Linked DNA regions of Bremerella alba. Each later gene encodes a partner of the first gene's protein in a complex. Links are inferred from orthologs where the notes say so. Each region holds a gene or a part of one and is shown on either strand. Other genes may lie near its edges.

Region 1 (15,407 bases):
TTGCAATAAACAGCCTGGTCGTTTCGTGGATACGGCCATCCCCGAGATGTTGGACCAGTTGGCTAAGAGTGGAGCTCGACGTCGAGCCATCGTTGCCAAGCTGAGTGGCGGCTCAAATATGTTTAAGTCATCGAGTACCGCACATGAGGTGGGCCGCAAGAACCTCGACAAGGCCCGAGAGCTTCTTAGGCTCAATAAGATTCCCATTTTGTCGCAGCACGTCGGCGGCACGAGTGGCCGAGTCATCTATTTCAATCTCGAGAGTGGCGAAATTCGGGTCAAAATCGGCCTTGAATTTGTCGCCCAGATCTAGCCATATAGCCCCCCATATCGGGTGTGCATAGCCAGTTCGTCCTTGCTTGATATCTAGGACAGAACGTTTTGATTAGCCAAAGTTTATTGTTTGGTGATTGACAATGCTGGGGCTTCGCGACTATGTTTTGAGTAATCAAAATTTATGATGCTGTTACTGGAAACTATGGCTTTGGTACCTGGTGGTTGCTGGGCGGAGATTTGCGGAAATGAATCATTTACGTCGTGGATTTACTCTGGTGGAGTTATTGGTGGTAATTGCCATCATTGGTGTGTTAATTGCTCTGCTGTTGCCAGCGGTGCAGCAAGCCAGAGAAGCGGCTCGGCGTATGCAGTGCACCAACAATCTGAAGCAAATCGGTCTCGCAATTCACAATTACGCGTCGACCCATCAGGTGTTTCCATCGGGATATGTCAGCTACGCGACACGCGATGGCAATGGGCCTGCTTGGGCTTCGATCGACTCGGATACTTGGGACGCCGCACCTGGCTGGGGGTGGGGGGCGTTGCTCCTGCCGTTTATGGAGCAACGCAACATTACCGATTCGTTAAATATGAGGCAGCCCATCTGGGATTCTGCGAATCGGCCTTTTATCAGCACGAAGCTGGAAGCCTATCTTTGCCCGTCGTCCAGCGGAGAACACGATCCCTTTACCGTCCGTGATAGTTCTGGGAACGCTCTCACACGATATGGCAGTTCCATAGACGTAGGTCGTTCACACTACATCGCCAGTCACGGGCAAGAGTCGTGCTGGGGAGAATGCGGATCGTCGGCCAGTGGCCCTGTGTTCACCAACATCTATACCGGGACCACCACCACAGTTCAGATTCATGGCGATGCCTCGAAGGTTGCCGATGGACCTTTCTACCGTAACTCGAAGGTCAGCTTCCGTGACGTGACCGACGGCACGACCAATACGCTATTCATCAGCGAGCACTCCTCGAAACTCAGCGACAAGACATGGGTCGGTGCCATCCCCGGAGCGTTTACTCATCCAAGGTTTTCCACGCCTGAGAACGGGCCGGACGCGGCGGCAACGCTCGTCATGATGCATGTCGGTCCATCCGGAGGCGAGCTCGATATCACCGGCGATCCGATCATTCATCCAATGAACTATCCGACACTACACGTGGGGCAGATGTACTCCGAACACCCAGGCGGCGGGAACGTCCTGTTCGGCGATGGTTCGGTCAGTCTCCAGCCGGAAACGATCGACCTGATTCTAGCCGCCGAGATGGCCAGTATGAACGAAGGTGAAGTCATTCAGTCGAGGGGATTCTAACTATGGAGTTGTCCAAAGGAACTTTGATCGTCGCCTTGCTCGGCATTGTCCTTGTTGCCGCTGCAATCGCTTATTGGCTCACGCGTCCGACTTTTGGCGAGATCAGCCGCAAAGGGTACGACTATGCGATGGCCTTGGGCTCGGCCTGTAATGGAAAGAATGAGGCTAAGATCGCCAAGATCACGCAAATGATCGACCAGTCTACGCAAGACGGTGAGTTAGAACCCGAGGAAGCGGCCTGGCTTCAAGGGATAGCTCAGAAGGCCAGCGACGGGAAATGGGAGTCCGCGTATGCTTCGGTACGGACGTTGATGCAGGCGCAGACCCAGCAAGCAAGTCCGTTGCCGTCGCTCGACTAGCCGCCAGGCTTGAGAGCGCGAGTTGCCATGAAGGTGTCGACGTAACGCGAGATCAAATCGCTTTCGTCGAATCGATCTTCAAACAGCTCTACCAGCACAAACCCTGCTTTCAGCTGACCACCAAGCTGGTCTTCGAGCGTGTGCCCAAATGCGAGAGGTTGCGACCGCATCACTTTTTCGAGTTCTTCCGGCGTCAGATGGGATATGTCCGAGTACGGAATCTTGTGCCGCACAACCAGCTCTCCGCGTTCATCCTGAGCAGCCTCATCAAAGATAAATCGCACCGGGTTGGATATACCAGCGAGAAGTGTCCCGCCTGGCTTTAGTACGCGAAAGGCCTCTCGCCAGACCGGCAGAATGTTCTTGGCAAAGCAGTTCGAGCATGGATGAAAGATCAGGTCGAACGCCTCATCGGCAAAGGCTCCCAACTCGGCCATGTCGCCTTGCACTGTTTGCAGCGAAAGCCCATCACGCTCGGCCACAAAGCGGTCTTGGCTTAACTGCTTGGGCGAATTGTCATACACCGTCACATCGGCCCCAGTCGCCGCGAGGATGGGCCCTTGCTGACCGCCGCCGGAAGCCAGACACAAGATATTCGTTCCGGATAAATCCGCCGGAAACCAATGCCGCGGAACGGGCTTGGTAGGCGTAAGGATTAACGACCACTCCCCTGCTCTGGCCTGAGTGATTGCTTCCGAGCTGACGGGCACGGTCCAGCGGTCATTGGCTTCGACCAGACGATTCCAGGCTTCTTGATTGTGGTGTAGTACGTCCATTGAATTATCTCCGGGAATCGTTAACAGTTAATTCTCTTTACAGCGTTTAGAAATGCGGAGACATCGGAAAACCGACGAGCAGGATCAGGATCAAGGCACCGAAGTATGAGGGCCTCTAATTCCGGAGAGATAGACAGTTCCGGTTTCGCGACGGAAGGTCTTAATGGTGGCTGTTTGTTTTCTAGCTGGTTCAAGATCTCGGATGGGGAACCCACCCGTGGAGGCTGCCCAGTGAGCAAAGCGTATAGCAGCCCGCCCAGGCCATAGATATCTAGGGTGTTATCAATTGCCGAGTCTTGAAGTTGTTCCGGGGCAAGATACGCTACGGTGCCACCGCGTGGCAAGCGTTTCGAGGGTGGATCAGACCGCAGGGCCGCGAATCCAAAATCGGTCACATGAACGGCTCCGCATCGCGAAACGAGAACGTTGCCTGGTTTTAAATCGCCGTGAACAATATTTGCCTCGTGAACGGCTTCAATGCCAACAGCCACTTGCCGGATAACTCGCAATGCCTCGGCAACGTTCAAGGGCTGCCTATCGATTAACTTTTGCAAATCTTCACCCTCGACCCAGTCGAGCACTAGAAAGTAGCCTCCGCCTGGGTATTGTCCTAGGCCGTGCACACCGACGACACAAGGGTGGTGGATTTTGGCTAATAGGGTCGATTCCTGGATGAAGTACTCGACCGCGAACGGATCTTTCTGGTGACGTTTATGGAGTGCCTTGATAGCCACGGTGCGGTTTCGACGCTTTTCGATGGCACGATACACCTTCCCGAACCCGCCACTACCGACGTGCTGTTTCAGCAGATAGTCTTCCCATGAGAGCGTTGCCCGGGCTTCTGCTTTGGGAAGATGCCGCATGTCCACCTGATGTTCAAACGCGTCCCGTACGGCTTGCAGCCAGCGGCGGACGGTACGCGGAGATTTGCTCATCTCGCGGGCAATTTCCTCGGGAGTATCGCCTGACAATGTGAGCCGAAGCACCGTTTGTTCGTCAGCCGATAATTCTCGAAAGATCCCTTCGGCGATCTCCAATGCGGCGATGGCATCCTCGTGGGATGGGATAGCTTCGTTGCTTGCAGGCAGCGTAGGTTCTTCACGTTTGATCGAGCGTTTAGCAGCCGAGTGCCAAGCAACTCTTCGGCGAAGCTTGTTGAGAGAGATCGCGGCGAGCAATCTCCACAGGTCACCGGAACGCTCCAGCACAAATTGATCGTTCGATGCACGGTGAAAGAAGCTGCCCATCGCCGATTGGGTGATGTCCTCGGCATCGATCCGCCCTTGTAACTTCAGTGAAATCTGTTTCCTGATTAGTGGCAAAAGACGTGCAGCGTAACGCGTAAAGATCCGATCGGCGGCTTCCGGTCGACCGGCGATCAACTCCGCGAGCAATTCCCGGGAGTTCCGATCTGCCTGCGTCTTTGTTTCCTGCATTGAAAAGCTTTCCGGAAAAGAACTTCGTCGCGTGACCAAACCCGAAAGGAAAACGCATGTAACTATTAGACGAGGAAGACTTCCTCCTAAGACTCATGACACCAAAGCGTAAGGAAAGTTCTCATGGCTTTTGTTGTTACATCGCCGTGCGACGGCTGTAAGTATACCGATTGCGTTACGGTTTGCCCGTGCGACTGTTTTCGTGAAGGGGATACGATGCTTTATATCGATCCTGAGTTATGCATTGATTGCGGTGCCTGCGAGCCGGAATGCCCGGTCGACGCCATCTATTATGAAGACTCTGTGCCTAAAGAGTGGCACGAATACATCCAGATCAACGAAGAGATGGCCGCGAAATTGCCCGTGATTGTCGAAAGAAAGTCACCACTTGCCGAATAGATTTCGGTTGAAAACCAGGGGCTTTTCATTCGCCCCTGGATTTTTTCGGCTGACATTACGTGGTTGAAGCTGACGTCTAGGCGACCCTAAGCCTTACGTCGTTTGCTGCAGTCGTACTTGCTTGAAGCGATCCTGCAGCGATTCGACTTCCATCTCTTCTACCCGCAAGGCTTCCATTGCCTTGGTCGCGGCTTCGGCGGCTTGGATGGTGGTGATGCAAGGGATGCCGTGCTGCACGGCGGCCGCGCGGATGCGCCCTTCGTCGGTTCGGGCACCCTTGCCGTTGGGCGTGTTCATCACCAAAGAAACGGCTCCGTCGATCATCAGGTCCAGCAGGTTCGGGTGACCCTCAGCCAGCTTCTTGATTCGCTGAGCAGGGACGCCTGCTTCTTCCAGTCGGCGGGCTGTACCGTCGGTGGCTAGAAGCTCGTAACCCATATCTCTCAGACGGGCAGAGATGTCAGCGATCTGGTCTTTATGGCGCTCGGAGACACTCACAAAGATCTTGCCATCTTCCGGTTGAGGGAGCACCACGCCCGCGGCCAATTGGCACTTGGCAAATGCCAGGCTGAAGCGTTCGCTGATCCCCATCACTTCACCGGTCGATCGCATTTCCGGGCCGAGCACGATGTCGACACCAGCGAACTTGCGGAACGGGAAGACCGACTCTTTGATCGAAACGTGCGCCGGAATAGGTTCGCCGGTGATGCCCAGTTCTGGGAGCGTGCACCCGGTCATCACCTTGGCAGCGATCTTGGCGACCGGCATTCCAGTCGCCTTGGCGACAAACGGCACCGTGCGGCTGGCACGCGGATTCACTTCCAGAACGTAAACATTGTTGACGCCCTCTTCCTGCTTCACAGCAAACTGGACGTTCATCAGGCCGACGACCTTCAAGTATTTCGCCATGGCGATGGTCGCCTCGCGAATCTCTTGCACGATAGGGCCCGGCAAGCTGTACGGAGGAATCACGCAGGCCGAGTCACCACTGTGCACACCTGCTTCTTCAATGTGTTCCATTACGCCAGCGACGATGACGTTTTCGCCATCGCTGATGCAGTCGACATCGACCTCTGTGGCATCTTCCAGGAAACGGTCGATCAGCACTGGTTGTCCTTGCGCAACTAGAAACGCTTCGGCTACGAATCGCTCGAACTGCTTGTCGTCGTAGCAGATCTCCATCGCGCGACCACCGAGCACAAAGCTGGGGCGAACCAACGCCGGATAGCCAACCTTGACGGCTTCGGCTCGGGCCTGACTCATGTTGCGAGCGATCGCGTTGGCGGGCTGCTTCAGGTTCAAACGATTGAGCAGTTGCTGGAACTGTTCGCGATCCTCTGCGGCATCGATCGTGTCGACGCTTGTACCGATGATCGGAACACCGGCGTTGGACAGGCCACGGGCCAGGTTCAGTGGCGTCTGACCACCAAACTGAACAATGACACCGTCCGGTTGAATCACGTCGCAAATGTTCAATACGTCTTCGGTTGTCAGCGGCTCGAAGAATAGCAGGTCGGATGTATCGTAATCGGTACTGACCGTTTCTGGGTTGCTGTTGACCATTACCGATTCGATGCCCAGTTCCTTCAGCGCGAACGAGGCATGGCAGCAACAATAGTCGAACTCGATCCCCTGGCCGATTCGGTTGGGACCACCACCCAGAATCATGATCCGCTTCTTTTCCGGATTCTTAGCAGGGACCTCATTTTCGATTTCGTAGGTCGAATAATAGTATGGCGTGTAGGCTTCAAATTCCGCGGCACACGTATCGACCGATTTGTAGACTGCGGCAATGCCACGTTTCTTGCGCTCGCCGCGGACTTCCATCTCGCTGCTTTTCAGCAGGGTTGCCAGTTGGCGGTCTGAGAAGCCCCAGCGTTTGGCTTGCAGGAGCTTCTCGTCGGTGATTTCGCTAATGGAACCGATCTCGAGCAGTTCGTCTTCGTGTTCGACAAGTTGCTTGAGCTGATCGCCGAACCAAGGATCGATGCCGGTAACTTCGTATAACTGGGCGACCGTCATGCCAGACTTCAACGCATAGCGGATATACCAGGGACGATCGGCGTTGGGCTTAGAGAGCTTCGCACGAATTTCGTCCTCGGCCGGTTGTTCGTCGGTGCCCCAGAGGTCCTTGCCGTCGCAGCCGAAACCAAAGCGACCCACTTCCAGGCCACGCAGCGCCTTTTGGAACGATTCCTTGAACGTCCGGCCGATGGCCATCGTTTCGCCGACACTCTTCATCTGCGTGGTCAGCGTGCTGTCGGCCTCAGGGAATTTCTCGAATGCGAAGCGGGGAATCTTGGTAACGACGTAATCGATCGACGGCTCGAAGCAGGCCAACGTCTCGCGGGTAATGTCGTTGGGCAGTTCGTGCAGGCGATAGCCCACAGCCAGCTTGGCGGCGATCTTGGCGATGGGGAAGCCGGTAGCTTTCGAGGCCAATGCCGAGCTACGGCTCACGCGAGGGTTCATCTCGATGACGATCATGCGGTCCGATACCGGGTCGCACGCGAATTGAATGTTCGATCCGCCGGTCTCTACGCCAATCTCGCGAATAACGGCCAGTGAAGCGTCACGCATTCGCTGGTATTCTTTGTCGGTTAGCGTTTGGGCAGGGGCGACGGTGATACTGTCGCCGGTATGAACGCCCATCGGATCGAAGTTTTCGATGGAGCAGATGATCACGACGTTGTCGTCGCGGTCGCGCATCACCTCCATCTCATATTCTTTCCAGCCGATAATCGATTCTTCGATCAACACTTCCGTCACGGGTGATTGGTCGAGCCCGTTGCGAACTAGCTGGTCAAATTCTTCGCGGTTGTAAGCGATGCTGGAACCGGAGCCACCCATCGTGAAGCTAGGCCGTACGACCGCCGGCAGGCCAACGTCTTCAAGCACAGCCCGAGCATCGGCCACCGTGCGAACCGTTGCGCCTCGGCAAACCTCCAGGCCGATTTTGCCCATCGCCTGTTTGAATTGTTCGCGTTCTTCGGCCTTGGCAATGACGTCCGCCCTGGCACCGATCATTTCTACGCCGTACTTTTCCAGGATTCCCTGCTTGTCGAGATCCATGGCCAAGTTCAGTCCCGTTTGTCCACCCAAGGTGGGCAGCAACGCACAGGGCTTTTCTTTGGCGATGATCTTTTCCAAGATGCCGACGGTCAGCGGTTCGATGTAAGTCGAGTCGGCCGTGTCCGGGTCGGTCATGATGGTGGCTGGGTTGGAGTTAACCAACACCACCTCATATCCTTCTTCTCGAAGCGCTTTGCAGGCCTGGGTGCCGGAATAGTCGAACTCGCAGGCCTGGCCGATCACGATAGGACCGGAACCAATAATCAAGATCTTTTTGATATCGTCGCGTCGCGGCACTGGGGGCTCTCGTACTGGGCTGAAGTGAGGGCGGTGACAGGCACACGGTGGCCCCTGTCTTCATGAACTTGAAGTGCAAAATCCCACCAATTTAACCGCACGATCGACGCGATAACAAGGGGCGCGGGCAGGGCTTCAAGAAATGATCGCTCGATCGATTCGCTTACGCTTTGGCAAAGCGAACAAGATGGGCGGCTATTTCCCCGAAACAACTGATGTCGTGCTGAGGGGTTAGGCCGGTTCCGCTATTCGGCGAACCGCCCCTTATCACATCGTGGCAGAGAGTGCGTTAAGCGTGGGCATCCGCGTGGCCTGGTAGTTTGCGGGAAATAGCAGGATGTCCTAGAAACATCCAAATCTACTAAGATTGCGGGCGACTTTCCGGCTATATCGGTCCAAGAGGGCTATTTTGCCTCTTTCGTTGCTTAATAACTGCGCAGCTCCTAGTCTGGCGCGTTGACAGTGGTTACCGATCCACTTAGCATTTAAGTGGTTTACGATTCTTAATACACGCCAATCCTTGCATAATTCTGAGGCAACCTTGTCCCGGAACAGCCCCTCTCAAAGCGGAGTGTTTCACTCCGGAGTCGACGCTCGGGTCGAAAAATTCACCGAAAGCATCAGCTTCGACCACCGTCTGTACGCCCAAGACATCCGTGGTTCGATCGCCCATGCCGAAATGCTGGCTGACGTCGGTGTACTGACTGCCGACGAGGCAGCGCAAATCACTACGGCGCTTGCACTTATCAAAGGCGAGATCGAAAACGGAACCTTTCAGTTTGACGAGAAGCTAGAAGATGTTCACATGAACATCGAAAGCTCACTTGTCGATCGCCTGGGGGATGTTGGGCGAAAATTACACACCGGGCGGAGCCGAAATGACCAGGTTTCGACCGACGCACGGCTTTGGATCCGGGACTCGATCGATGAGACCGATCGACTGCTGAAGCAGTTGCAAAGCGCGTTTGTCGGTCGCTGCGATGCAGACATGGACGTGATTTTGCCAGCCTACACCCACATGCAGCGGGCTCAGCCGGTACTTGCTCCGCATTACTGGTTGGCTTACAGCGAAAAGTTTCAACGCGATCGCGAGCGTCTGGCCGACTGTCGTCGTCGCGTCAATGTCTGTAGCTTGGGGACCGCCGCTCTGGCGGGAACGACGATTCCGATCGATCGTGAAAACGTTGCGAAGCGTTTGGGATTCGAGGGAGTGGCGGCCAACAGCATTGATGTTTCCAGCGATCGTGACTTCCTGGTGGAATACGCGTTCTGCCTAACCATGATCGCCGAGCATCTTAGTGTTTGGGCAGACGAATGGGTTTTATGGTCGAGCGTGGAATTCAAATTCATTCAGGTTCCCCAGCAGTTCTGTACCGGCAGTTCGATCATGCCGCAGAAGATCAACCCGGATGTCTGCGAACTGATCCGCGGTAAAACGGCTCGAGTTATCGGCAATCTGCAATCGCTGCTGGTCCTCATTAAGGGCTTGCCTCTGGCCTATAACCGAGATCTGCAAGAGGACAAAGAGCGACTGTTCGATTCGGTCGACACGGTGCACCGCTCGCTCGACCTTACGGCTTCGATTGTCGAAGGAGCGACATTGAATACAGAGTCGATCAACTCGCGACTGGAAGATGGCTTCCTCGATGCGACTACGCTTATGGAGTACCTGATAGGCAAAGGAACTCCCCAGCGAACGGCCCATCATCAAATTGGCAGCTTAGTCGGCAAGGCGATGGAGAAGAGGTGTCGCTTGTCAGAATTGCCGCTTGAGGATTTTACGGCAGTTAACGATTTGTTGGATAAGTCTGTTTATGAGGTCTTGGGAGTAGAGCGAGCCGTTGCTGCATTCCAAAGTTATGGCTCAACCTCGCCTGAGATGGTGAAAAAGCAAGTCGTTCGCTGGAAGGAGCAATTAGAATTGAGCTGATCGCTCCGGAGCGTGTCCTTACCAAGGAATGGGCATTTTTGTCCAAAATGCCACCCCACTAACCTTGCGAAAATCAGATGCAACGATTCCTGGAAATTGCTTTTACCGCCTATGTCCTTGTTGGTTTGATCATCGTACAAGATGCTTCAGCCCAGCAACGGGAGCAGCTCGCGCCCGAAACGCCTGTCGATACGGCGGCCATTCAAACCATCAAGGAATCCAACCCAACAACGCCTGAGCAGTTGATTGATGCGGCGTTACTCTCGGCTGATCTTGGTCGGAGCGATTTGTCCAAAGTCTATCTGCAAAAGTTAATCGAGAACGACCCGAACGAAGACGAAGTGCTGGCCGCTCAGCAAAAGCTCGGTACCGGCCGCATCTTCCGTCTGCAATCGATAGAGTCTTTGCAGCCGGAAGGAGCCACGGCCGCCACCATGCTGCTGACGAAGCTCGATCGTTACTTCAAGGATATTAAGCGGCTCAACAAGCTTGTCGACCAACTAATCGATAAGGACGAGTTCACTCGCAATCAAGCCGTTAAGCAATTGAAGAATGCGGGAACGGACGCCGCCAACCCGCTTTTTAACGCACTCGCTGACCCAGGCCGCGAAGCCGTCCGTCCTGCCGCGAAAAGAATGCTCGTTAGCCTGGGGCGGACCATCTACGAACCGCTTCTCGCGGCTCTCGACAGTTCCGACCCATTGTTCGTGGCCGAATTGGTGGACGTTGCCAAAGAACTCGACTTAGATCAGGCCACCCAATTTCTGGTGGGGCCCTATGTCTTAACCGATGACGATCAACTTCGCTCGCAGATCGGTCAGTACCTGGACGCAACCGTGCGGACACGACCGACCGAAGAAGATGTGAAAGTCTACTTGGCAAAACGGGTAAAGAGATATCTTGGCGATGGTCCCATGTTCCCGGTCAACGAAGATGGCTTGGTCGAACTATGGACGTGGGATGCTGAAAAGAAGCAAGTCGTGATGACGCCTGTTCCGCCGGCGGATGCCGAGGTGGCAACGGCGGGTCAGTTGCTACGTGATCTCTACGCGTTAGACGAGACAAATGCGGAAGTTCAAGTTCAAGCGGCGTTGGCTGCAATGCAGCGAATGGGCGTCTTAGATGAGTCCGATACAGAGCTGAAGAAACTGGTCGACCAGCATGGTGTCGAGCTTTTGCAATTGGCGCTGGTTCAAGCCTTGGAAGACCGCAAGTTCGCCCAGGCAGCCGTGGTTGCCTGCGAGCAGATCGGCGAGACCAAAAACGCGGATCTATTGATCGCGATCGAAGGGAAACTTAGCCCGTTGGCTTTGGCGCTCCAGTCGCCCGTTTATCGTATCCGCCGAGCAGCGGCCAAAGCGATTTTGACCATCGATCCGAAATCCCCTTATGCCGGTTCTGCCGAGCTGTTAGACACGTTGGGGTTCATGGCCTCAGCGCAAGGTAAGCGAAATATCTTGCTAGGGGAATTGCATCAACAAAGAGCCCAGAACATGGCAGGCCTGCTGGCTGAACTTCAGCTCGAGCCATTGGTCACGCCTGGGGGCCGAGAGCTATTCAAGCAGGCTTATTCCTCTCCTGATATCGAAGCGATCTTCATTAGTAAGCCACTCGCGTTACCGGCCATGATGGAGTCGGTTCAGATTCTGCGGAAAGATCGCCGTACGGCCGACTTGCCGATCGGCATTATCGCTCCGATTGGGGAAGTCGTTCATTATCAACTGCGAACCAAGGACGATCCTCTCACGCATGTCATGATTCGTCCTAACGATGTTGAAGGTTTCGTCTTCCAATTGAAGCAGCTTTACCTTTCTCAGGGGCGTTTGCTGGTTCCTGCCGATCAGCGCGAAGCCGATGCTGAATTCGCCATCAAGGAAATGAGCCGAATGCTCGACGTTTCTGACGAGTATGACTTTTACAATTTTCTGAAAATCGAAGAGATTGCCGTTCGCCGATTGGTTGATGAGAACGTCACCGGCGATATTGCGAACCTGCTTGGCAAGCTGGCTACGCCTGCCGCTCAGACGGCATTAGTGGACTACGCGAGCGACCCTTTCAACCCGCTTGCCCAGCGTCAGGCTTGTGCCGACGCCATGCAGGCAGCCATTGAGCGTCGCGGTATTCTCCTTACCAAAGATCAGATTATCGCCCAGTTCGACCGCTATAACGCCTCGGAGGAATTGGACCCCGAGACTCAGGCCGTGCTGGGTAAAATTCTGGACATCCTCGAGGCGCCGACCCAAAGCGTTCGTTTCGACCAACCGGCCAAGATTGGCCCGTAGGTTTGCAATGGGACTGTACTCCGAAACGACTTCCAACTACACGCAAGATTACGCACCCTTAGGGTACGAACCGCCCATCCCCGGCCTGATCGGATCGAGTAAGGCGATGGGGGACGTCTACCGTCTCACGCGTAAAGTTGCCCAGACCAATGCTTCAGTACTTTTGTTGGGCGAAACAGGTACCGGTAAGGAGATGATCGCTTCGGCGGTTCACCGACTCAGTCAGCGTGTTTCGGGACCATTTGTGAAGGTGAACTGTGGTGCGCTAAGCGAGAGCCTGCTGGAAAGTGAACTGTTCGGACACGTTCGCGGGGCGTTTACCGGGGCGATCGGCAACCGCACCGGTCGATTCGAAGCAGCCCACGGCGGCAGTATCTTCCTCGACGAAATTAACTCCACCACGCTTCATCTGCAGGTGAAGCTACTTCGCGTGCTACAAGAGCGAGAGTTTGAGCGGGTGGGTGATACGGCCACGATTCGCGTCGATACGCGTGTGATAGCCGCGAGTAACCGTCACCTGCTCGAAGAAGTCGGTGAAGGCAAGTTCCGCGAAGACTTGTACTGGCGACTTAATGTCGTTCCGATTCGTATTCCCCCGCTGCGTGAACGTCGCGAGGACATACCTGAGCTGGTCGCTCACTTCCTGAACGTTTACAGCGAAGTCAACGATCGGCATGTGGTTCACATTCAACGCGAAGCAATGGAAGCTTTGCAAGACCATACCTGGCCCGGAAACGTTCGTGAGCTGCAAAACTACGTCGAACGAGCCGTCGTTTTAGCGGAAGGGGACGAGTTGGCCTTGGAACTTCTCCCGCCCGAGATTCGCAGCGGTGACAATCGCTCGGCGATGAGTCTCGGCCGCGGGGTAGCTGATTTCGATACCCTGGCATTTGAAGTCGTTCAGCAAGGCCTGCAAGATGCCGACCCCGAAGCGGAAGATCTGCATTTGCGAGTAGTCAATCGCGTCGAGAAAGAACTGATCGTACAGGTCATGTCTTCCTGTGCGAATGTCCAAACCAAAGCGGCTACGCGTCTCGGTATTAATCGCAATACCCTGCATAAGAAGCTGAAAGAGTACGAGATCGAGTCGTGATCGCCGGTAAGTCAGTCACAACGCTGACCGGCATTGGCAGCGGCGAGCAACCGGAAGTAGATTAGATCCACGCATGCCGCTCGTGCGGCCAGCTTTCATCGAGATTATAAGTAATAGGCGGTGCAGCCAAGGTGTTCTTTTCCTGGTAGCTTTCCGGCTTGTCTTTCCAGTGATTGCCGATGTAACTTGCGCTGGGACTTTCAGGCGATCGATAACATCCTCTTTCCGTTGCTGCAACTGAATATCCGCTTGCTCGTCTGATTGCCCACTGTCAACGGCCTTTCGTTTGGCGAAGTGGGTGGTTTGGATTCTTTTCTAAAGCGACTCCGCCTGTCACAGCCAAGTTGCCACTAAGCAGGGCCTGTAGGAATAAGCGACGTGGGACCTCTCTGCGAAGGAAATCGGTTGCGGCTAGATAAGTTCAAATGGAACGCTCCGCCACCTATGTCGCGAGATTCTCGTCTCGATTCTTTCCTGTTCGTAACAAGCAAGAGATCGTTTGAACACATCCAATGGTGCTCCTGCTCAATGCGAGTTAATTTCGAAAAACTTCTTACAGGAAACATGTCTCAGCGAGCCTTCTATACGGGTGCCCGCCTTCCCTGTGTATGCACCGCTTCTGCTCTCCCCTGACTGTCAGACCGGAGATAGAATACGACGCTTCAATTTCCGGTTCTCACCCCTTCGGTAGTCGTCAGATGGAATGGCTTTCGGAATTATCGCCCTGGGTTTTGGCGCTGTTGATCTTCCTGGTCCGTATGGTGGACGTCTCAATCGGGACGCTGCGCACCATCTGCGTCGTTCAAGGACGAATGGGCTTGTCGGTCGTGTTAGGCTTCTTTGAAGTTCTGATTTGGATCGCGGCCCTGTCGCAGGTCATCATGGGGGTTTCAGATAGTCCGATGTTGATGGTTGCTTACGCAGGCGGTTTCGCGCTGGGCAACGCCGTAGGCATCGGGCTTGAGCGAAAATTGGCTCTAGGCTCGGTGGTCGTGCGAATCATTGCCCAAGAGGACGATTCAGAGATCGTGCGGACATTGCGGACAAGTGGCTTTCGTGCCACCACCTTCGAGGGAGAAGGTGTGGAGGGGCCAGTCGACCTGATTTATGTGCGTTGCTCGAGACGTGAAGTTACCAAGCTTTTGAAAATCGTCAAGTTTCTTAAACCGAACGTGTTCTATACGGTCGAGCCGGTACAAGAGCAAAGCGAGCGATTTGCCGAAGCCTTACCGCATGCGACTGGTTGGCGTGCGGTCTTCAAGATGAAGTGAATTCCTGGGTGTTACGGGCGTAAACTGGCTTACCGCTGCTTGACCCCTGGGCAGCCGTACTAAAGAATCGGGAGATTGAATTTGCCCCCCAAGATGCGCCCTTAATGGGCTCGCAGTGAAATAGGAGTTCGTTGAATGCCTGCCCGAACGTTATGGTTAGTCCTGCTGTTGGCCTGTTTTGTTCCTGCGACTGTCCTGGCTCAAGCTCCTGACGAGGCTGCCGTTGAGCCCGAAGCGGCTGCATCTGCCGGTGCAAATGATGATTTCGACAAAATGATGGGCGAGTGGAAGGTGATCATTACCGAGCTTCGCCGGATTCAGCAGGCCTATCGGTTGGCGCCCGAGAAAGACTTACCCAAGCTACGCAAGGAATATAATGAAGTCTTGAAGAGCGGGATGGATTTATTACCTAAGATCGAGGACGCGGCGGTTAACCGCCTGGCAGCCTCGCCGGACGACCAGGACGCCAAGCTTTTTCTGGCCAAAGTCTTGTCCGACTCCCTGGAGAAGGATGATTATCCGCGGGCATATCGCTTGGTTCACATGCTGCTGGATAACGGATTCGACGAAAACGAACTGCTGGCCGATCAGGTCGTCGCCGCGTTTGGGGCAGACCACTTTGAAGAAGCTGAAACGGCCTTCAAGAAGCTACGAGAAAAGATGCTGCCGATCGATGAACGCGTCGGTCAGAATGGAATGATGGCGACAGAGCTCAAGGAAAAGTGGGCTCGCGAAGCAGAGCTGCGGGCAAAGGAAGCCGAAGCAAACGATCTTCCCCGGGTTAAGCTGTCGACCACCCAGGGAGACTTGGTGATCGAGCTTTACGAAAACGAAGCCCCGGATACCGTGGGAAACTTCGTCAATTTGGTCGAGAAGAAGTTTTACGATGGTCTCCCG
Region 2 (14,480 bases), on another replicon or contig:
GCAGAAGCCTGGCATCGCGTTATCGCCGACGGCCGCTAAGTGTTTCCTTAAGACGCCCGATCATCTGGAACCTGGCGAAGCAATGCGGTGGGCTCAGATTCGTGGGTTCAGTGGTAGCAAGGAATTGGCCGCGGAGTTGGTTCGCAACACGATCCTGAAAGAACCGACTCGTGACGAACGTTTTTGGGAAACGATGATTCGTTTTCTGATTCGCGAGAAGCCAAGTTACATTCAGCATGCGTCGATGCTGGTTGATTTTGTCGACGAGCAGAGGTTTCAGCCAGCCGAAAAGGTTTGGGGACGCGGTGGAGGACCTTTGCCACTGCAGCCAAAGTTTTCGATGAAAGGGCGAACCCTTGGTTCTCTCTGGCGGCACATGAGTAACTGGCGGCAGGAATTACTGCTCAAACGGCCATCGCTGGCGCAGCGAAATTTCCATTGGCCAGCGATAGAGGTTCAGCCCATGGTGCATCAGGATGGCGATGTGAAATGGATCATTTTCGAGCTGTTGAACGACCGTGCCTTGATGCTGGAGGGAGCTGCGATGGATCACTGCGTCAGCGACTACGTCGAGCAATGCGCTGATCGGAAATCATCAATTTGGTCGATGCGGATCCATCTAAAAGGTTGCCCCAAACGCATTGTGACGATCGAAGTCGATCCGGAAAGGAAAGCAATCGTGCAGGCTCAAGCCAAGAGCAATGAAGATCTGAGCCCTGCAGCGAATGAAATCCTACGGCGTTGGGCTACGCGAGAAGGATTGGTGATGAGTCTGGAAGACTAGGCTTTTCGGACTTGAAATGAAAAACGCCGACCTGAATTCAGGTCGGCGTTTTGATTGTCTTCCGATCGTAACGCAAGCTTATTACTTGCTGTTGCGAATCGCAGCCTGAGCAGCTGCCAAGCGTGCGATTGGCACGCGGAATGGTGAGCAGCTCACGTAGTCCAAGCCAACGGTGTGACAGAAGTTGATCGAAGCCGGGTCACCACCGTGTTCACCACAGATACCGCATTTCAGGCCTTTGCGACCCTTACGACCCTTGGTGACGCCCATTTCGACCAGTTGACCCACGCCGGAGGTGTCGAGCGACTGGAACGGGTCCGTCGGCAGGATTTCCAAGCGGGTATAGTCTGGCAGGAACGTATTGATGTCGTCGCGACTGTAACCAAAGGTCATCTGCGTGAGGTCGTTGGTACCGAAGCTGAAGAACTCGGCATGTTCAGCGACTTCATCGGCGGTTAGAGCAGCACGTGGAATTTCGATCATGGTACCGATCAAGATATTCAATTCGCCGCTGTAGCCTTTGGCTTCCTTGGTCTTGGCGATCGTTTCTTCGGCCTTTTCACGCAGCAATGCGAGCTCAGCAGCGGTCCCAACCAGCGGAATCATAATTTCCGGCATCACGTTGATACGCTTCTTCTTGCATTCGATAGCCGCTTCAACGATGGCGGTGACCTGCATTTCCAGAATTTCTGGATAGGTGACACTCAACCGGCAGCCACGATGACCAAGCATCGGGTTCGATTCGTGCAAGGCAGCCACACGCGATTTCACCTTAGCAGGAGAAACGCCGATCAGGCTGGCCATTTCCTTTTGAGCCTTGGGATCGTGCGGCAGGAACTCGTGCAGCGGCGGATCCAACAGACGGACCGTCACGGGCAGGTTCTTCATGGCGGTGAAGATGCCGATGAAGTCTTCACGCTGATACGGTAGTAGCTTCGCCAGGGCCTCACGACGATCTTCTTCGCTTTCAGCAAGAATCATTTCACGCATGCTGGTGATACGATCTTCCTCGAAGAACATATGCTCGGTACGGCACAGGCCGATCCCTTCCGCACCGAAGTCGCGAGCACGCTTCGAGTCGTTCGGGGTATCAGCATTGGTGCGGACACCAAGGGTTCGATACTTATCGGCCCACTTCATGACCTTGGCGAAGTCGCCGGAGAGCTTCGGTTCGCTCGTCTCGACGGTGCCAGCCATGACTTCGCCTGTCGATCCGTCGATCGAGATGGTGTCGGAGTGCTTGAAGGTCTTGCCACCGACTTTGATCTTGCGAGTCTTCTCGTCGATCTCGACTTCACCGGCACCTGCGACGCAGCAGCGACCCCAACCACGAGCCACCACGGCGGCGTGACTGGTCATACCACCGGTCGAGGTGAGAATACCAACCGCAGAGTGCATCCCGTCGATATCTTCTGGGCTGGTTTCTTTACGGCAAAGGATGACCTTTTCGCCAGCATGGGTACGATCGACGGCTTCCTGTGCGGTGAAGGCCAAAACGCCCACGGCAGCACCTGGCGAAGCAGGCAGGCCACGCGTTAGGATCGTAGCGTCCTTCTTCGATTCTACCGTGAAGCTTGGTAGCAGCAATTGCGTCAGGTCGTTCGCTGGAATGCGGAGCAGGGCGGTCTCTTCGTCGATCAGACCTTCCTTTACCATGTCGCAGGCGATCTTCACGGCAGCCGCGCCGGTACGCTTACCGTTACGAGTCTGCAGCATGAACAGCTCACCCTTCTCGATGGTGAACTCGATGTCCTGAACGTCTTTGTAGTGGGCTTCCAGGATGTCCTTGATTTCAATCAGCTGCTTGTAGACGGCCTTGTTCCACTTGCTCATTTCGGAAACAGGCTGTGGCGTACGAATACCGGCCACGACGTCTTCACCCTGAGCGTCAATCAGGAACTCGCCGTAGAACTTGTTTTCGCCGGTCGACGGGTTACGGGTGAAAGCCACGCCGGTACCGCTGTCCTGGCCCATGTTGCCGTAAGCCATCGACTGGACGTTGACGGCTGTACCCAGCAGACCGCGGATGCCTTCGACTTCGCGGTAGCGAACGGCACGCGTGGTGTTCCACGACTTGAAGACCGCTTCGACAGCCAATTCCAACTGCTTCATGGGGTCTTGAGGAAATTCTTCACCGGCGTACTTCTGGTAGATCGCTTTGTATTCGTTGCAAAGCTCGATCAGGCCAGCCGCTGGGACTTCATTGTCCAGCTTCGCTTTGTATTTCTTCTTGATCGCGCTGAATGCTTCCTCGAAGTGCTCGCGATCGACGTCCATCACGACGTCGCCAAACATGTCGATCAGGCGGCGGTAAGCGTCATAGGCGAAACGTTCGTTGTCAGTTGCATTTGCCAAGCCGACAACCGATTCATCGGTCAAACCGAGATTCAGAATGGTGTTCATCATACCGGGCATCGAAACGGCAGCACCCGAGCGAACCGAAACGAGCAGCGGGTTCTTGCTGTCGCCGAACTTCTTGCCCAATTCTTTTTCCAACGAAGCGATTGCATCGTGGACTTCATCCATCAAGCCCTTAGGCAACTTCTTGCCGTTTTTGTAGTAGTCGGCACAGACTTGCGTGGTGATGGTCATGCCAGGAGGGACTGGCAGGCCAATCGCGGTCATTTCTGCCAGATTCAGCCCTTTACCGCCGAGCAGATCCTTTTTGACCCCTTTGCCTTCGGTTTTGGTCTTGCCGAAGTAGTACACCATCTTCGAGGGCTTGGATTTCTTTGCCGTTTTCTTGGCCATGTTTGGAAACCTTTGAATGTCGCAAACGCTGGAGTGTGGTTCGGTGAGGGGTGTCCCTGCCGCGGCAACTCGCAGGGAGTTCCCGCCAGCTATACACAGAAGGACCGCATTTCATGCGGATATAAGCAGAAAAGTTTACTTGAGAATGTAAGCAAGCGTCAACTAGCCCTCATCTTACGCCATTTAACGAATCGGGATTTTCGGAATCATCCCAATTTGCCCCGCAAGCCGTTTGGCGCATCGCGGTAGAAACAAGACAATAGACTCTAGAGGGGCAGGGCGTTACTATCCAGTTAAAATGCGTCTCTCGATTAGTTTAGTACGAACTGCAAGCGACAGCGAATCTCAGTGTTTGACGACGAAGACGACTACGATTACGAAGATCCCTACGGCCCAGAAATGACCGCTCGAGAGCGAGCCGAAGGGTTTATCCGTACTGCGGTGCTTTTTGAATCAGCACTTGCGTTCGTCGCCGTAGGACTGGGGTGGTTCGTCGATGTCGCTCCTTGGATCAGTGCCAGTTGGGATAGTGATAGCGTCTCGGCAGTGCTCGGGGCAATCGGTCTGGGGGCCCTGGCGACGCTACCATTGTTGGTTGCATTCATGGGTTTGCAGTATTCCGACATACAGTCGCTCGGCGAACTTCAGGACTACATGGACCGAGAGATCGTCCCGTTATTTCGCGAAGCGACCCTTCTCGAACTGGGGATGATTAGCTTAGCTGCAGGGCTTGGCGAGGAAGCTCTCTTTCGCGGAGTGATTCAGAGCTACCTTCATCAACTTATGGGGCCTGAGGCTGGTCCTGCAGTGCCAATTCTCTTGACCAGCCTATTATTCGGCTTGGTGCACTTTGTGACGAGGGAATACTTCATCATCAGTGCCGTCATGGGGGCCTATCTCGGGCTTTGGTTTTATTACACCGGAGATATTATCGTTCCGATCGTCATCCATACACTGTACGACTGGTTTGCACTGGCGTACATGAAGAAGTATGCACCAGTGGATGACGAGAACTCGTCCGACTAACTAAGTAGTCGCGGCACCTTTGCGTTCGTCCATTGCTTCGCGGAACCTTAGGAACAGGTACTCGCTATCATGAGGACCGGCCGATGCTTCTGGGTGATATTGCACGCTGAATGCTGGCAGTTCTTTGTGCTTAACGCCTGCAACGGTGTTGTCGTTTAGATTGCGGTGGGTAATTTCCAGGCAACTGGGAAGCGTGTTTTCTTCGACGGCGAAACCATGATTCTGCGAGGTAATTTCAACCTTATCGGTTTCCAAGTCGAGCACCGGCTGGTTGGCACCTCGATGTCCGAACTTCAGCTTGAACGTCTTGGCACCACAAGCAAGGGACAGCAGCTGATGCCCCAGACAGATTCCGAAAATAGGCTTTTTACCTAAAAGCCCCTGAATCGTCTCGACAGGGCCAGATAGTGGTTCGGGGTCGCCAGGACCGTTGGAAAGAAAGATGCCATCCGGATCGTGGCTTAAGACTTCTTCCGCCGATACCGTTCCGGGCAGCACGGTGACTTTGCAGCCCAGGTCACGCAAGTGCCGAGGGATGTTCCATTTCATGCCGTAGTCTAAAGCCAGCACGTGCAAGTCTTGTTCTTTGCGGCTGGTAAGTGCACGATTACGGTCCCCCATCTTAATCCAGGGGCTGAGGTCTTCTTCCCACATCTTCTGCTGGTCGGGGAGGACTTCCTGAACGAGGTTGCGACCTAGTAGCCCATCGCTGGCTTTCGCTTTTTCCACCAGGGAAGCATCATCCAGGTCGATGCTGGAAAGGATTGCTTTCATCGCTCCGTGGGACCGCAGTCGACGCACTAGGGCACGCGTGTCGATATCGGCCATCCCAACGACATTATTCTTCTTTAGGAATTCGTCAAGCGATCCTTCCGAGCGAAAGTTACTGACCGTGCGGCTCGCTTCGCGGACGATAAAGCCTGCCATATGAATCTTAGCACTCTCCATGTCCTCGGCATTGACACCGTAGTTGCCAATTTGCGGATAAGTCATGGTCAGGATTTGGCCGCGATAGCTCGGGTCGGTCAGAATTTCCTGATAACCTGTCATCGATGTGTTGAAACAAGCTTCGCCAGCGACTTCGCCGATGGCTCCAAATGCGGTGCCAGTGAAAACGGTTCCATCTTCCAGAGCAAGTTTGGCGGGCTGCGGCATGTCGATTCGTTTTCTTTAATCTGGGTTCGCGGGGGACGACCATGTACATTTTCGAGAAGGAAACCAACCCGCTCTTTGACGCGGCTAAAGTCTTCCCGAAGGTGAGCCCGATACCAAGGAGTACGGCTGTGGGTCTCCAAGCGAAAGTTTGGACAGCCTTTGGGAAAGCACTTGTTTCGGCGAGCAGGTGCTTTCCTTTTTTTACGTAGGTATAGACCCTGGCTGTGGGCAAATTTCCGCTATTATAGGCTGCGAGACTCTCAAGTACAGGGCCTAGAGTTTCTCTCTAGGGGAATCCGCAAGCAGAGCACCCTGATTTATCTCGGGGAACTTAACCAACGCTGGAAAAAGGCCCGCTGCTGTTCGACTGAGGCGGGTTCGATCTCAGAGCTGGTTGCAAACGTCTCTACCAGATGCTCTTGCTCAGCAGGCCTTCCGATTTGATTGCGGTAGGCTACCATCCCTCGTCCCATGTCGCGGCACATGTTGGAGGGATAGACGTCCTCACACGCACCATAGCAGCGAGGACGCCAACCGGAGGGTTCCAATTCCTCTCGGATCAGACAAAGGGCATCGAAGTAGTTCCATTCGGTAGCTTGGAATTCACCCAATTCGCATTTAACCGTAAGGACACAGCGTCGCGGATCGTCGGTGCCTGTGGTCAGGCGAAACTTGCCCACGCAAGATGCATGCGTTTGGTGGACAAGCTCGATCTCGAAATCTTGGTTTTCCGCCATAGGGACATGCTTAAGTTGAAATCGATTCCGAATCGGCGTCTTTCAAGCAGCCTTTGATCTGACGGACAGCCTGACGAAGTCGATTTTCATTCTCAACCAGGCTAAGTCGCAGATACCCTTCACCACTTGGTCCAAAGCCACTGCCGGGACTGACAGCAACGTCCCCTTTCTCAAGCAGCATCATGGCGAAGTCCATCGTACTCATCTTCTTCTGCCATTGGTCGGGGATTTTTGCCCAAACAAACATTCCAGCACGAGGCGGTGTCACGTCCCAGCCAAGTCGAACCAGGCCTTCAACCAGGGCATCTCGGCGGCTTTGATAGATCTGGCTCTGGGCTTCGACCGCCGCATCTCCTTCTCGCAGAGCGATGATCGACGCAATTTGGATAGCCTGGAACATGCCGTAGTCGTAGTAGCCTTTGATGGTACCAAGGCCACGGATCATCTCTTTATTGCCAGCACAATACCCGACTCGCCAGCCGGCCATGTTATAGCCTTTGCTCATCGTCGTGAATTCAACACCTACGTCACTGGCACCAGGGGCTGAGAGGAAGCTTGGTGGCTTGTATCCATCGAATGCGACATCCGCATAAGCGAAGTCGCTGATAACCATCAGCCCATATTTTTTGGCAATCTTCACCACATCCACAAAGAATTCCGGCTCGACGGTCACTGTCGAAGGGTTATGTGGATAGCAAATGATGAGAAGCTTGGGCTTAGGATAAAGGTGCTCGCACGTGTAGGCGATGTTCGAGAGAAACTTTTCGCTGTCGCCAACGTCCAGTGAAATCACATTTCCTGAAGCCAACGCGACAGCATAAGTGTGGACTGGAAAATAAGGTGCCGGAACAATCGCCGTGTCGCCAGGCCCCATCATGGCCAGACACATATGCGAAAAGCCTTCCTTGGATCCTAGGCAGACCATGACCTCCGATTCGGGATCTAGCCGAACGCCATACTTTTTGAGGTATTTGGAGGCGACTTCTCGGCGCAAGTTACGGATACCGTTGGACTTGCTGTAACCGTGGTTGCGAACATCCTGAACAGCTTCGCACATCTTTTCCATGACGTAATCAGCGGGCGGGTCTGACGGGTTACCCATTCCCATATCGATAACGTCGTTTCCAGCGACTCTCTTTTCGTACAGCAGGGCATTAATTCTCCCAAACATGTACGGAGGCAAGCGATAGACACGCTGCGCGAATTGAACCTCAAAAGGAGGGTCTTGTTGGTCGTCATTGGTTTGAGCGGAATCGGACATGGACGTCGTGTTTCAGCAAAGTGGTGGAATGTTATATTTACCAGGATTCACAAGGGGAACCGGCACGCATATTCTAAAATCGACAAGCGCACAAGCCAAGGCGAGACGCGATTGCGTTAGCCCCAGTTGTTCACATTGGACAACCGATAGTAAGAAGTGTTCACGGTTTGACGCCAGAACCTAATTTTCGGCTCCTGTGCCGACAAGTTCTACTCCCCGTCGGGTGACACGATACGGTTTAGTGAGCCCGCTTTTGTCGCCGTGCCCTTTTCCATCACCCGAGTTGACTCCGTTTTCAAAGCAGAAAAGGATGCGGAATTCCCCTTCTTGTCTTTCCAGTTCGGTGACTTTGACACGAAACTTTCCATCCTCATCGACCTTTCCTGCGAACGACTTTCGGAAGTAGTAGGCTCCCCCGTTGGGGGCTTCCTCAATGACAACGACGCTGTGCGCGGGAATATAGGATTTGATTTTCCCAGTGATTTCCAAATAGCGGCCACTACGATTGTACACTCCCTCGCACGAGGTCATTTCAAACTGCGGCATTTGCAGTCGTTTGGCGGTGCTACCCGAGAAAATTGGATGCGTCCATAGCATCGCTGCTGTGGCGTCGCACATATAGACATCGTTTTCGCGGGCATCGACCTTACCGTGAAAAACCTTCGTTTGCGGCCCCATCAATGTGTTTCCACGTCGGTCATGAGACATGGGCCCTAAATGAGGCAGACCAAAACCGTGGCCAAGTTCGTGAATGCAGGCCTTCAAGGTTAGGTCTTGATGGAGTCCGCCAGCCAAGGGGAGCTTGGGATCGAGCTCGCCTTGAAGATTGGTGTAATTACACAGCGCCCAACCGCCATCGATCGAGTTACCACTACCTCGATAGTCGGAATACCGCTTAGGTGGATCACCCAAGTAAACCCAGATCCACCAAACATGGCGATCTCTAGATAGCTTGTACTTTTTCACGGCCGCGTTGATGACACCGTGCTGGAAACCAGGCTTATCGTATTTGCCGCTACCAACCGGATGTTCTCCGCGGACGAATAGGAACTTGTAGTTTCCTCGTTCGTCACGAGAGAAGGGTGTCGTCACTTTCGGTGGGTAACCATTCTTGGTCATCTCTTTAACCACAAACTCTTCGGTTATCGCCGCAATCTGAGCGAAGCGACGTTGTACGCCCGGGGGTGGTTCGACATCTGATGGAACAAAAAGAACCATATTTAGTAGGGGCTGGCCCTGCCCAGTATCTTGCCCGCGGCAATCGTTTGCATGGAGAAGCAGGGGCAGAACAAAAGCAACGAGCATGGGCAAACGCACCATGCTGTTACGGAGAAGCAAATGAGACCAGGTGAGGCGATGCATGACGAGGTAACTTGGCGAGACAAGGGTGGTAGGCAAATGCCCTCAGCGGGGGCTGCTTCTTAAACGATACGATAGTTTGTCAGGAAATTCATCCCAAAAATCGCTTATGCATGCAGATGAAAAAAGGACCGCACAGATGTGCGATCCTTTTTCATTTGAAGGAAGATCTGACCAGCGAGGTCAGAGATGATGCTTAAGCACTATTTTCGCTGCTGCTGCATCTTTTGACGAACAGCCGATTCGTACGCTTTGCCGGCCTGAGTGGTGTTGGCCAGGAAATTATCGATTTGAGCGTTATCACGCAGACGCTCAAATTCTTCGGCCATTGCCAAGCGAAGCTTTTTCTCGTGCAGTTCCTTGACCAGCTCGTCGCGTACATCTTCGACATTGTTGATCAGCGGCTTGGTTAGACCAAGGCTGTACAAAATCACGTACTGATTACCGGTAGCGATAATGCCCGAGATTTCGCCTGGCCGCAAATTAAAGGCTTCCTTTTCAATGGTTGGTTGCCCACCGTTTTGTCGAATCGGAGGAACTTGACCATCGTTGTTCTTCGAGACAGGCTCAATCGAGTACTGTCGGGCAAGTTCGCCGAAGAACTTTTCGGTTGGGTTTCGGCGAGCCATTTCCCAGACTTCCTGAGCACGGCGTTGGCTATCTAAGACAACCGCTAGGACCTGGGCTCGCTCGCCATAGTTGGCCGAGAAACCTTTGGCGATGTCTTCTTCATTGATCTGGACTTTGCTGTCGACCAGCTTCTTCAGGGCAACCGTAGGCCAGACAGCATCGCGAACGTACAGTTCGACCGAAACGCCTTGCTCTTCGGTTACCTGTTTCAGCCAAGCTTCCATGTCGGGTTTGCCTTGCTTGGTAAGGAAGCCGAAGGAGTCAGCTGCTCGAATGATCTCGGCTTCCAGGTCCGCTTCAGAAACCGAGAGTTTGCGACGGGTCAGTTCCTGCTGAAGAATCTTACGATTAATCTCTCCATCCAAGACTTCCACGCCGTGACGGCTGATGCATTCTTCTTTTAGTTCCTGGATGCTAACAGGCTGGCCATTGAGCGTAGCAGCCACCCCAGGCATCTGCGAAGACTTGCTCGGATCATTGAAAACATTCACGATTTGAGCGTTTGCTTGCAGCTGTTGATAGATGTCGCCAGCGGCGTCACGCATCTTGCTCTCGCGAACGGCGTCTGCCAGGCGTTGACGAATTGCTGGCAGGCTGTTGGCAGGAATTTGATCGGCCGCGAGGTGTTCTTCACACCTGAAAATCAGGTACTGACCTTGAACGAACAACACAGGAGAAATTTCGCCTTGTTGCAACGCAAAGACGGTATCTTCAATTTCCTGATTGCCAATGTGTTTACGAATCGGTGGGATCAAGCCACGAGCCGCCGCACTGTTGACGTCTTGGGAGTGATCTTTGGCCATATCGGCGAACGAATCTGGATTCGCTGCGGCTTTGGCCCGCAGTTCTTCAGCAAGGCCACGTTCGCTGAGCGAGATCATGCGGACTTTGACTTTCGGTCCGTAGTTCTTTTCGTATTCGACTTGAACTTCGGCATCGGTCACGGCAAGCTGGCCTTCAGCCAATTTGCGAAGAGCGATCGTGGGCCAAATGATTTCGCGGCGATACTGACCCGGGCTAACGTTTCGTTCTTCTTTGAGAAGTCCCAGCCAACGATCGATCGATAGGCCAAACTTCTTGGCGATGTTGGCGATTTCGTTGTCGATGTCTGCCTCGGTGATCTGGATGCCCTTTTGCTGACAGGCCATCGAGATCAGGTGACGGTTGAGCAGGCTTTCGAGAACGTCTTCACCATGACGACGAAGAGCCTCATCTGCCAGTATTTCGCGGGAGATCGGTTCACGATTCACGACCGCAACGGTTTGAATTTTCTGAACGGATCGCGTCGGGGCAGCTACTTCTTCCGCCGGAGCTGCCAAAGGCCCAGAAGCCGTTTGACGCTGTGGGGACGCCTGTCGTTGTTGGACAGGTGCTTGAGCTTCCGCCGTTTGCGGACCGCCGGTGACTTGTCGCCAGGCGACGACTCCACCGATCAAAATAACAAATCCGACGGCTGCCAAAACCCAGGACGTACCCAGGGGAAGTCGGCGAGTAGCATCCTTGCCAGTCATTCCGCTTGCTCCAAAAATTTCTTGCAAGATTTTCTCAAGGAGAGTTGTTCGATAGACCGATACCATAAGGTTCGGGCAGCGAAATATAAGAAGAATGCTAGAACCGGGTCAAGGTCGATTCTTCTATCCAGTCAAAAGCTGTTCCCGTGGATCGCGAGAATGCTAGCACCCAGAAGTGTGCCGGGGACGAGCAACAGAGCAAAACTGCCGCATGAGGGCGTCGCAAAAAAAAGCGGTACGACAAACCATCATGGGGTTATCGTACCGCTTGTGTTTATTTCACTGGGCAGTGCAGTGACGTAAATGCACTGCTCTGGAAACGAGAGCCTACGTCTTCAGGCTCAATCTTCCATTACGTCCTTCTCTTTGGTCTTTGCCAGTTCACTGACCTGTTCTTCGTACTTTTTGGTCAGTTCCTGGACGCTGTCCTTGATGTCGTCGCGAATATCTTCGCCGATCGTCTTTTCTTTTTCTGCCGTATCAGCTGCCTTGTTGGCGTCGCGGCGGATGTTGCGAATTGCAACTCGGGATTCTTCCGCTAGGTCTTTGATTCGCGAAACGAGCTTCTTACGAACTTCCGTCGAAAGTGGTGGAACGTTCAGGCGAATCACGCGTCCGTCGCTTTGCGGTGCCATGCCGAGATCGCTGGCGACAATTGCTTTTTCAATATCTTTGATGGCGCCAGTGTCATAGGGGCGAATCAAAAGCTGGCTGGGCTCGGGAACACTGACCGAAGCGATTTGCTTGATAGGTTGAAGCGACCCATAGACTTCGACTCGAAGTGAATCGACCAGGCCCGGTGTGGCACGCCCGGTGCGAACGCCACTGAGGCCATTCTTCAGGACGTCGATCGCCTTTTCCATACGCTTTGTTGCGTCTTCGGTAATTTGATCCGTGTTCATTTTAAATATCCTTTATCGCAGGAATGATCCTCGCTAACTGACGATTGAGGCATGGGGGTGCCTACGAGAATAACCTACACCACCGGCCCGAGCATGAAAAGATAACGATCTGGCAACAACAGTTACGCTTTAAGTCCCAAGTTTCCGTCCTTAGTGAGCGTCATGTTTGGGCAAGTGGACAGCAAAGCGTCGAAGAATTGATCTCGATCGGCAGGCGAGATCAGTACCGATGGATCGAAAAGTCCAAACCACTTTTGCTGTGTGGGGCGACGGTAGCGAATCATAAGGCCTTCTTTCGAGAGGGCAAACCGAAGATGAGGACCTCCCATCAAGAGCCAAATGCTGGAGGTCTTCTCTACCTGAGTAATATGCCTTAGGGGGATGGTCCACCAAAAGGGCCCGCACTGAATCCGCACGCGCAGTTCATCCAGCTTGTAGTTGGTACGCATCCAAACCGACTGCAAAAGTGCACCGGTTAGCAGTAGCAATACCCCGCCAATATATGAGGGTGCGGGGAAGAAGAAACATGCGATGCCAAATCCAAAGCACAGGACAGCTAATCCGGCCAGTAGCAGAGAGACACCCCAGTCAACTTTGGCCGGAAACAAGGATTCATTCATCGCACAGGCCTCAAACAAGTCACCGGGCAAATTACCTTCGTTGACATACTATTCGTTTGGACCGAGGCATTCTTGGTGCGACTTCGTTTTACAGGTTAGGATCAATCAGCGTTCCGACCTGCTCTCCTTGGACCGCCTTTTGAATATTGCCATCGGTCTTAAAGTTGAATATCAGGATGGGCATGCCGTGCTCTCGACATTGGCTGATTGCTGTTCCGTCCATCACGCGAAGGTTCTCGGTGACGACCTTTTCGAAGCCTAGGGTGCGGTAAAAGACGGCATGAGGATTCTTTTCTGGGTCGTCGCTGTAAACGCCGTCGACCCGGGTGGCTTTCATCAAGATATCGGCTTCCAGTTCCAGAGCTCGTTGGGCGGCCGCCGTATCGGTGGTGACGAAGGGGCTGCCTGTTCCAGCGGCCAGGATAACGATACGTCCCTTTTCCAGATGACGCGATGCCTTACGGCGGATGTAAGGTTCGGCAACGCCGTGCATATGGATGGCAGTCATCAAGCGGGTGGACATGCCCAAGCTTTCTAACGCGTCTTGCAGAGCGAGCCCATTGATCACTGTAGCCAGCATGCCCATATAGTGTGCCGTGGCCTCTTGGATCGAAGCACTTTCATTCTTGAACTGGCCACCGCGAAGAATGTTGCCCCCACCAATAACGACCGCAATTTGGCAGCCAAGCTCCGAAGCTTGTTGAACTTGCTGCGAAATGCTGACGACCTCGTCCATTGCGATCCCACGTTCGCCTGCCCTGGAAAAGCTCTCGCCTGAAAGTTTGAGGATGATCCGCTTGTACTTCGTGGTGTTATTCTCAGGCGTTTCCGGCATGGTTGAGTCTTCCTCATGTCAATCGTGGCAAGTTTCAGGGTTGGGGAGATTCTAACCGGGATTGCTTGCGATGTGCAGGAGAACGCGGCGCATAAAAAAATCCCTCGGCAGTTTTGACGAGGGATTTTTGTGCTTTAGCAATTGAACTAAGTTCAAACGACTAGCTTTCACTGCCTTCTTCAGCAGGAACAGCGTCGTCGCCGATGACCCAGTGGGTGAAGTTCTTGATCTTCACGCCATTTTCTTCAGCGTACTTGCTGACGGTCTGCTTAGGTTCCTTGACGAATGGCTGTTCGAGCAGGGCGACCTGGGCGTAGAAGTTACGCAGTCGGCCTTCCACCATCTTATCGATGATGTTCTCAGGCTTGCTCGAATCTTCGTTCATGGCAGCTGCTTTGAGGATGGATCGTTCCTTTTCCACTAGGGCAGGATCGATTTCATCCTTGCTCAAAACCGCTGGGCTCATTGCGGCGATGTGCATGGCAACGTCTCTAACCGCTTCGGCATTGTTGCCTTCGACTTCGACCAGAACCCCACTAACGGTGCTAGAGTTATGGCTATAACCACCGGTGGCACCTTCGACGCGGACCATACGTCCAATGTTGAAGACTTCGCGGATGCGGTTGAACATGTCGTCCTTCAGCTCGCCCAGCGTGGTACCTTCTTTGATGGTCGATGGTTGAGCCAGCAATTCTTCGGCATTGGTGACGCTAGGAGTCTCAGCATAGACCTTGGCCAGGTCGTCCGACAATGCGATGAACTCTTCCAATTGCGTGACCGGTGCGCTTTCGCACTTGAACTCGACCATGGCACCCTTTTCACCGTCGGTGAAGATACCAAGGCGACCGAATTCAGTGACTCGGTCGGTGCGATTGAGCATTTTGACCTTGCCGTTTTCGCGAAGCCACA

The links.
Region 2: the proteins of carB (region 1) and carA are in contact, whole or in part, in a solved structure (PDB 1KEE), measured with the Escherichia coli proteins. The link is inferred for Bremerella alba from one-to-one orthologs.

The regions. Positions count from the first base shown.
Region 1 is NZ_JABRWO010000004.1:305,501-320,907, reverse strand. The notes cover bases 4,459-8,321. They hold carB (carbamoyl-phosphate synthase large subunit), read right to left. Parts: upstream 7,935-8,321; coding sequence 4,659-7,934; downstream 4,459-4,658. Other genes in these bases: HOV93_RS09040 (indolepyruvate ferredoxin oxidoreductase subunit alpha), read left to right, coding at 4,459-4,565. Outside these bases: HOV93_RS09065 (chemotaxis protein CheD), read left to right, coding at 1-313; HOV93_RS09060 (DUF1559 domain-containing protein), read left to right, coding at 522-1,595; HOV93_RS09055 (hypothetical protein), read left to right, coding at 1,598-1,954; HOV93_RS09050 (class I SAM-dependent methyltransferase), read right to left, coding at 1,951-2,730; HOV93_RS09045 (protein kinase domain-containing protein), read right to left, coding at 2,751-4,166; more of HOV93_RS09040, read left to right, coding at 4,290-4,458; argH (argininosuccinate lyase), read left to right, coding at 8,476-9,864; HOV93_RS09025 (hypothetical protein), read left to right, coding at 9,942-12,146; HOV93_RS09020 (sigma-54 interaction domain-containing protein), read left to right, coding at 12,253-13,239; HOV93_RS09015 (DUF2179 domain-containing protein), read left to right, coding at 13,938-14,510; HOV93_RS25725 (peptidylprolyl isomerase), read left to right, coding at 14,646-15,407. UniProt on the Escherichia coli protein: Large subunit of the glutamine-dependent carbamoyl phosphate synthetase (CPSase).
Region 2 is NZ_JABRWO010000003.1:400,915-415,394, forward strand. Bases 3,640-6,575 are described here. They hold carA (glutamine-hydrolyzing carbamoyl-phosphate synthase small subunit), read right to left. Parts: upstream 5,717-6,575; coding sequence 4,562-5,716; downstream 3,640-4,561. Other genes in these bases: HOV93_RS26350 (CPBP family intramembrane glutamic endopeptidase), read left to right, coding at 3,884-4,561; HOV93_RS07340 (hypothetical protein), read right to left, coding at 6,034-6,453; HOV93_RS07345 (aminotransferase class I/II-fold pyridoxal phosphate-dependent enzyme), read right to left, coding at 6,464-6,575. Also shown: HOV93_RS07320 (PcfJ domain-containing protein), read left to right, coding at 1-784; ppdK (pyruvate, phosphate dikinase), read right to left, coding at 866-3,535; more of HOV93_RS07345, read right to left, coding at 6,576-7,714; HOV93_RS07350 (hypothetical protein), read right to left, coding at 7,895-9,076; HOV93_RS07355 (peptidylprolyl isomerase), read right to left, coding at 9,277-11,214; frr (ribosome recycling factor), read right to left, coding at 11,556-12,116; HOV93_RS07365 (PH domain-containing protein), read right to left, coding at 12,239-12,736; pyrH (UMP kinase), read right to left, coding at 12,825-13,571; tsf (translation elongation factor Ts), read right to left, coding at 13,732-14,480. UniProt on the Escherichia coli protein: Small subunit of the glutamine-dependent carbamoyl phosphate synthetase (CPSase).